Stappia indica: one gene and its partner. The protein of the gene in region 1 interacts with the protein of each later gene in a pairwise test. Links are inferred from orthologs where the notes say so. Each region holds a gene or a part of one and is shown on either strand. Other genes may lie near its edges.

The links. The genes of interacting proteins can lie anywhere in the genome.
Region 2: the proteins of GH266_RS08810 (region 1) and GH266_RS16005 interact in binary tests that used the Escherichia coli proteins (3 or more experiments, as listed by UniProt). The link is inferred for Stappia indica from one-to-one orthologs.

The regions. Positions count from the first base shown.
Region 1 is NZ_CP046908.1:1,869,023-1,872,548, forward strand. What follows is about bases 312-3,200. They hold GH266_RS08810 (putative 2-aminoethylphosphonate ABC transporter ATP-binding protein), read left to right. Parts: upstream 312-1,171; coding sequence 1,172-2,230; downstream 2,231-3,200. Other genes in these bases: GH266_RS08805 (ABC transporter substrate-binding protein), read left to right, coding at 312-954; GH266_RS08815 (ABC transporter permease subunit), read left to right, coding at 2,227-3,200. Outside these bases: more of GH266_RS08805, read left to right, coding at 1-311; more of GH266_RS08815, read left to right, coding at 3,201-3,526. UniProt on the Escherichia coli protein: Part of the ABC transporter complex CysAWTP involved in sulfate/thiosulfate import. Responsible for energy coupling to the transport system.
Region 2 is NZ_CP046908.1:3,406,095-3,409,730, reverse strand. The notes cover bases 435-3,433. They hold GH266_RS16005 (glutamate-5-semialdehyde dehydrogenase), read left to right. Parts: upstream 435-1,293; coding sequence 1,294-2,574; downstream 2,575-3,433. Other genes in these bases: rsfS (ribosome silencing factor), read left to right, coding at 3,424-3,433; GH266_RS16000 (nicotinate-nucleotide adenylyltransferase), read left to right, coding at 2,575-3,186; proB (glutamate 5-kinase), read left to right, coding at 435-1,301. Outside these bases: more of proB, read left to right, coding at 81-434; more of rsfS, read left to right, coding at 3,434-3,636. UniProt on the Escherichia coli protein: Catalyzes the NADPH-dependent reduction of L-glutamate 5-phosphate into L-glutamate 5-semialdehyde and phosphate. The product spontaneously undergoes cyclization to form 1-pyrroline-5-carboxylate.

The sequences.
Region 1 (3,526 bases):
GGCACGGCAATGGCCGACACGATCACGGTCTACACGTCCTATGAAGAGGACGAGGCCGCGGCCTTCCTCGAGGAGGCGAAGAAGGCGCTTCCCGATCTCGAGGTGAACATGCTGCGCCTGTCGACCGGCGATCTGGCGGCGCGCATCATCGCCGAAAAGGCGAATCCCCAGCACGACGTGCTGTGGGGCTTTGCCGTGACCTCGATGGTCAATCCGCAGATCCTCGAGGGTCTGGAAGCCTACAAGCCGGCCGGCATCGACCAGGTTCCCGAGCGTTTCCGCGATGCGGACGGCAAGTGGTTCGCCGTCACCGGCTACATGGCCGCGCTCTGCGTCAACAACGAGCGGCTGAAGGACAAGGGCCTGAAGATGCCCACCTCCTGGGCCGACCTGACCGACCCGTCCTTCAAGGACGAGGTGGTGATGCCCAACCCGGCCAGCTCCGGCACCGGCTACATCCAGATCAACTCGCTGCTGCAGCTGATGGGCGAGGAGAAGGGCTGGGAATTCCTCGACAAGCTGGACAAGAACGTCGCCCAGTACATCAAGTCGGGCTCGCGGCCCTGCAACGCCGCGTCCGCCGGCGAGTACACCGTCGGCGCGTCGTTCGGCCTGCGCGCGGTCAAGAACATCGAGGAAGGCTATCCGATCACGCTCGTGGTCCCCTCCGAAGGGGCAGGCAACGAGATGGAGGCCAACGCGCTGGTCGCCGCCTCCAAGAACAAGGACGCCGCCAAGCGCTTCCTCGACTGGACCTTGAGCGAGCAGGCCGCCAACGTCTATTACGACTGGAAGGCCATCGTCACCGTGCCGGGCGGCAAGATGCCCGAGCGCTTCACCTCTGCCGGCCTGCCGGACGACGTGTCGAAGGTCCTGTTCCCGGTCGACTTCAAGGCCGCGGCCGAGGAGCGCGCCCGGATCATCCAGACCTGGCAGGAAAAATACGAGCGTTGAGAACGGCTTGAGCCTGAACTCGTAGGGGGCATTCCGGCGGTCTTGCGCATGACGCGGGACCGCCGGGCGAGCCCCGCCTCGCGAGACGATGCTGCCGGCGCCGCCCCCTTGCGGGAGGGTGCCGGCCGCCGCCTTCGGGCGGTGCAGGCTTGCGCGCCCGTGCAAGCCTTGCTTCGCCGCCATCCTTTTGAAAAATCGCGCCCGCAGGGAAAGCCCCATGGACCTTTCGATCCACGATCTCGTCAAGCGCTTCGGCAAGCTGACCGCGCTCGACCATGTCTCGCTGGAGGTGGCCCAGGGCTCCTTCGTCTGCTTCCTCGGCCCTTCGGGCTGCGGCAAGACCACCTTGCTGCGCGTCATCGCCGGGCTGGAAGAGGCCGATGGCGGCAGCATTCGCCTCGGCGATTCGGACCTGTCCGCGATCCCCGCGCGGAACCGCAATTTCGGCGTCGTGTTCCAGTCCTACTCGCTGTTTCCCAACATGACGGCGGCCCGAAACGTCGGCTACGGGCTGGAATGCCGGCGCTGGGACAAGGCGAGAATGCAGTCCAGAATCAAGGAGATGCTCGATCTCGTGCATCTCGCCGACCAGGCCGAGAAGCTGCCCGCACAGATGTCCGGCGGCCAGCAGCAGCGCATCGCGCTGGCAAGGGCGCTAGCGCCCGACCCGTCCGCGCTGCTGCTCGACGAGCCGCTGTCGGCGCTCGACGCCAAGGTTCGCGAGGAACTGCGCATCGAGATTCGCGCGGTGCAGAAACGCCTCGGCATCACCACCATCATGGTCACCCACGACCAGGAGGAGGCGCTGGCCATGGCCGACCTGATCGTCGTCATGAGCAAGGGCCGGATCGAGCAGATCGGCACGCCGCAACAGCTCTACCGCGAGCCGGCCACCGCCTTCGTCGCCGACTTCATCGGCCGCATGAACGTGCTGCCGCTCGATCCCGAAACGGCCGGCGGGTTCAGCTTCGGCGGCATCCCGCTGGAAGTTGCAACGCATGCCAACGGCAGCGCAAGGCCCTCGGCGGCAGCCGCGCTCGGCATCCGTCCGGAGGCCGTCGCCCTGCAGGAGGCGGGCGCCTCCGGCCGCAATATCCTCGCGGCAGACGTGCGCTCCGTCTCCTTCCTCGGCAACATCACCCGCATCGAGCTCACGCCGGAAAACCGGCCGGAAACCGCCATTGTCGCCGAGCTGCACGGCACCGCCGCCATCCCGGAAGCCGGCGCGCGGCTGGCCGTCTCTCTCCCCGCCGACGCGCTGCGGGTGCTGTCATGAGCGCAACAGTCGAACGCGGATCGCAGTCGGTCGGCAGGACCGCCGGCTGGGCCAGCGATCGCTCGATCACCATGGGCCTGTCGGTCCTTGCGGCGATCCCGATCCTGCTGTTCCTGCTGCTGCCGCTGACCGGCATCCTGCTGCGCGGTTTCGAGACGCCGACGGGCTTCGGCATCGGCAACTTTACCGAGACCTTCGGCGCGGAGCGCTTCTGGCGGCTGGTCGGCAACAGCATCGCCATGTCGCTGACCGCGACGCTGGCCGCCGTCGGCCTTGCCTATTTCTACGCTTATGCCCTGCAGCGGGCATCGATCCCCTTCAAGCCGTTCCTGCGGATCGCCGTGCTGACGCCGCTCTTCGCCCCCTCGCTGGTGCAGGCGCAGGGGCTTATCCTCCTGCTCGGCCGCAACGGCGTGTTCAACCGTTTCCTCGGCTTCGACATTGATATCTATGGCTTTTGGGGCACGGCAATCGCCAATGCGCTCTACGCCTTTCCCTATGCCTACCTGATCCTGTCCGCGGCGCTGGCGGTGGCCGATGCGCGGATCTACGAGAGCGCCGAGACGCTCGGCGCGGGGCCGGCGCGCATCTTCCGGGACGTGACGCTGCCGGCCACCCGCTTCGGTCTGGCGGCGGCGATCTTCGTCGTCTTCACCCTGGTGATGACCGATTTCGGCAACCCGATGGTGATCGGCGGCGACTTCAGCGTCCTCGCCACCGAGGTCTACAACCAGGTGATCGGACAGGCGCAATTCGGTCTCGGCGCGGTGATCGGCATCGTCCTCCTGGTGCCGGCTATCCTCGCCAAGCTGATCGAGAAGCGCATCTCCAGCCGCCAGCACGCGCTGGTCACCGCCCAGTCCAAGCCCTTGGAAACAAAGCCGTCCCGCGGCCGCGACATCGCCTTCTCGCTCTATGCCTACGCGGTCGTGTCGCTGATCCTCAGCGTCCTTGTCATCGTCGTGGTGGCGAGCTTCGTGCGGCTGTGGCCCTACAACATGAGCTTCACGCTGAAGCACTACGAGTTCGACGTCCAGAACGGCACGGCGCCGCTGTGGAACAGCGTCGGCGTCTCGCTCGCCACCGCCATCCTCGGCGTCGCGATCACCGGCCTCACCGCCATCGTGGTGCAGAAGTTCAAGAACCCTCTCACCGGTCCGCTGTCGCTGCTGGCGATCCTGCCGGCGGCCGTTCCCGGCATGGTCCTGGGCCTCGGCTACGTGCTGACCTTCAACGAGCCGGCCAACCCGCTGAACGTGCTCTATGGCAGCTTCACGCTGATCGTTATCCTCAGCG
Region 2 (3,636 bases), 1.5 Mb from region 1 along the record:
AGGGCGTCCCGCCCCACCCTCCCCTGTCTTCCGCGCGCGCCTGCAACGGGCCGCGCACCCGAACTGACGGACCACACCCGATGTCCACCCCCCTCTCCGATTCGCTGTCCGCCCTGACGGACAGCGACAGCAAGGCCGGCACCGCAAAAGCTGCCGGCCGCCTCTCCTCCCACCGCCGCCTCGTCGTCAAGATCGGCTCGGCCCTGCTCGTCGAGGACGGCAGGCTCAAGCGCGACTGGCTCGACGCGATGGCCGACGACCTCGCGATGCTGGCGCGGGCCGGCACGGAGCTCATCGTCGTCTCCTCCGGCGCCATCGCGCTGGGGCGCGGCGTCCTCAAGCTGCCGCGCGGACCGCTCAAGCTCGAACAGGCGCAGGCCGCCGCCTCGGTCGGCCAGGTGGCGCTGGCCCAGGCCTATGCCGAAGCGCTCGGCGCGCGCGGGCTGACCGCCGGCCAGGTGCTGCTGACGCTCGGCGACACCGAGGAGCGGCGACGCTACCTCAACGCCCGCGAGACGCTGGGCACGCTGCTGAAGCTCGGCGCCGTTCCCATCGTCAACGAGAACGACACGGTCGCCACCTCCGAGATCCGCTACGGCGACAACGACCGGCTGGCGGCGCGCGTCGCCACCATGGCCAGCGCCGACTGCCTGGTGCTCTTGTCGGATGTGGACGGGCTCTATACCGCGCCGCCCGCCAGCAATCCGGATGCGGTGTTCCTGCCCGAGGTCGCGGCGATCACCGGCGAGATCGAGTCCATGGCGGGCGCTGCCGGCTCCGAGCTGTCGCGCGGCGGCATGCGCACCAAGATCGACGCGGCCAAGATCGCCACCTCCGCCGGCACGACCATGGCGATTGCCAGCGGCAAGCGGATGAACCCGCTGGCGCATCTGGAAGCAGGCGGCCGGGCGACGTGGTTTCTCGCAAGGTCGACACCCGCCACCGCCCGCAAGGCGTGGATCGGCGGCCATCTGGAGCCGCGCGGCGCGCTGCATCTGGACGCGGGCGCGATCCGCGCGGTGGAATCGGGCCGCAGCCTGCTGCCGGCCGGCATCCGCCGGGTGGAAGGCGACTTCAACCGCGGCGACGCGGTGCGGCTGGTGGCCCCGGACGGGCGCGACATCGGCCGCGGGCTGGTTGCCTACGACCACCCGGAGGCGGGACTGATCCTCGGGCGCAACAGCCGCGAGATCGAGACGATCCTCGGCTATGCGGGCCGGGCGGAGATGGTGCACCGGGACGATCTCGTGCTAAGCGGGCAGACTGGAGAGACGGCAACGGGAGGCGGCAGCGATGCTTGAACGGGTGGCGAAGACCGACATCGCGGGACTGATGCGGCAGATGGGCCGCGAGGCCCGCGCGGCGTCGCGCCGGCTGGCAACGGCCGATGCGGCAACGAAGAACGCAGCCCTTGCGGCGATGGCCGAAGAGGTGCGCGCAGCCACCGCCGAGATCCTCGCCGCGAATGCGCAGGACATCGCCGCGATGACGGAAGGCGGCCAGACCGCCGCCTATCTCGACCGCGGCACGCTGACAGAGGACCGCGTCGAGGCGATTGCCGCCGGCATCGAGGCGGTGGCGGCGCTGGACGATCCGGTGGGTGCGGTGATCGCCGCCTGGGACCGGCCGAACGGGCTGCATATCGAGCGCGTGCGCACGCCGCTCGGCGTCATCGGCGTGATCTACGAGAGCCGGCCCAACGTGACGGCGGATGCCGGCGCGCTGTGCCTGAAGGCCGGCAATGCGGTGATCCTGCGCGGCGGCTCCGATACGATCCGCTCCAACCTCGCCATCCATGCCGCGCTGGCGCGCGGGCTCGCCCGTGCCGGCCTGCCGGAAGCGGCGATCCAGGTGGTGCCGGTGACCGACCGGGCCGCCGTTGGCGAGATGCTGGCCGGCCTGGAGGGCACCGTCGACGTGATCGTGCCGCGCGGCGGCAAGAGCCTCGTCGCCCGCGTGCAGCAGGAAGCGCGCGTGCCGGTGTTCGCGCATCTGGAAGGCCTCTGCCACATCTTCATCGACCGCAGCGCCGATCCCGAGATGGCGCTGAAGATCGCGGTCAACGCCAAGATGCGCCGCACCGGCATCTGCGGGGCGATGGAAACGCTGCTGATCGACCGGGCCGTGGCGGACACGCTCATGGTGCCGATCTGTACCGCGCTGATCGAGGCGGGCTGCGAGGTCCGGGGCGACGCGGACGTTTGCGCTGCCGTGCCGCAGGCGCGCGCGGCGACCGAGGACGACTGGCGCACCGAATATCTCGACGCGATCCTTGCCGTGCGCGTCGTCGACGGGCTGGAGGCGGCCATCGAGCATATCGAGAGTTACGGCTCGCATCACACCGACGGCATCATCGCCGAGGACCCGCAGGCGGTGGCGCGGTTCTTCGCCGAGGTGGATTCGGCGATCCTGACGCACAATGCCTCGACCCAGTTCGCCGATGGCGGCGAGTTCGGCATGGGCGCGGAGATCGGCATCGCCACCGGGCGCATGCATGCGCGCGGGCCGGTGGGCGTGGAGCAGCTGACGAGCTTCAAGTACCGGGTCCACGGCACCGGGCAGGTGCGCCCCTGAATGGACCCTCGGCTCGCCATTCCGCATGCCGAGCCGGGCAATCGCATCGGCCTGTTCGGCGGCTCGTTCAATCCGCCGCATTCCGGCCACCGGCTGGTCGCCGACATCGCGCTGGCGCGGCTCGGGCTCGACCAGCTGTGGTGGCTGGTGACGCCGGGCAACCCGCTGAAGGACCATTCGGAGCTGGCGCCGCTGGCCCGGCGGCTGGATGCGGTGGAGGCGATCGCCCGGCATCCGCGCATGGTGGTGACCGCGCTGGAGACGCAGCTCGGCACCGCCTATAGCGCGCGCACGCTGGCCCGGCTGACGCAGCTGCGCCCGCGGCTCAAGTTCGTCTGGGTGATGGGGGCGGACAATCTCGCCGGCTTCCACCGCTGGCAGGACTGGCGCGGCATCTTCGCCCGCGTGCCCATCGCCGTGGTCGACCGGCCGGGCGCGACGCTGCCCGCGCTCGCCTCGCCGGCGGCGCAGAGCTTTGCCGCCTGTCGCCTCGACGAGACGGATGCACGGCTGTTGCCGGGCATGGCGCCGCCGGCCTGGACATTCCTGACCGGGCCGCGCGATGCGTCTTCTTCCACCCGGATCCGTGCCAGTGCGAAAGCAGGGCGATAAGGAACCGTTCGGCACGTTGCCGGAGATGTCTTGAAAACGCCACCAACGAGGGCCACTCTTTTACTTGCGCCGGAAGAGTCGCGCCGTACCGCGTTTCGGCGTACAAGGCCGGATAACGGACGATCTGCCGAAGGCAGGACGTCCCTATCCATCGGGCCGCTGCCCAAGCGGATGCACCTTGCGGTGCAGCCACGGCACGCGGCCGGACGAACCGGATGAAAGGCAATCCGTCTGAGTATGACCTTCGAAACCGAGGCGCCGGCTTCCACCGCCCCTCGTCCCGCAGCAGCCGCCACGCAGCAGCGTGCGGGCCTGCTCGATAGCGTCCTCGCCTCGCTGGCCGATTCCAAGGCCGAGGACATCGTCACCATCGACATCACCGGCAAGTCGCCGATGGCCGACCAGGTCATCGTCGCCTCGGGCCGTTCGCACCGGCATGTCGGCGCCATC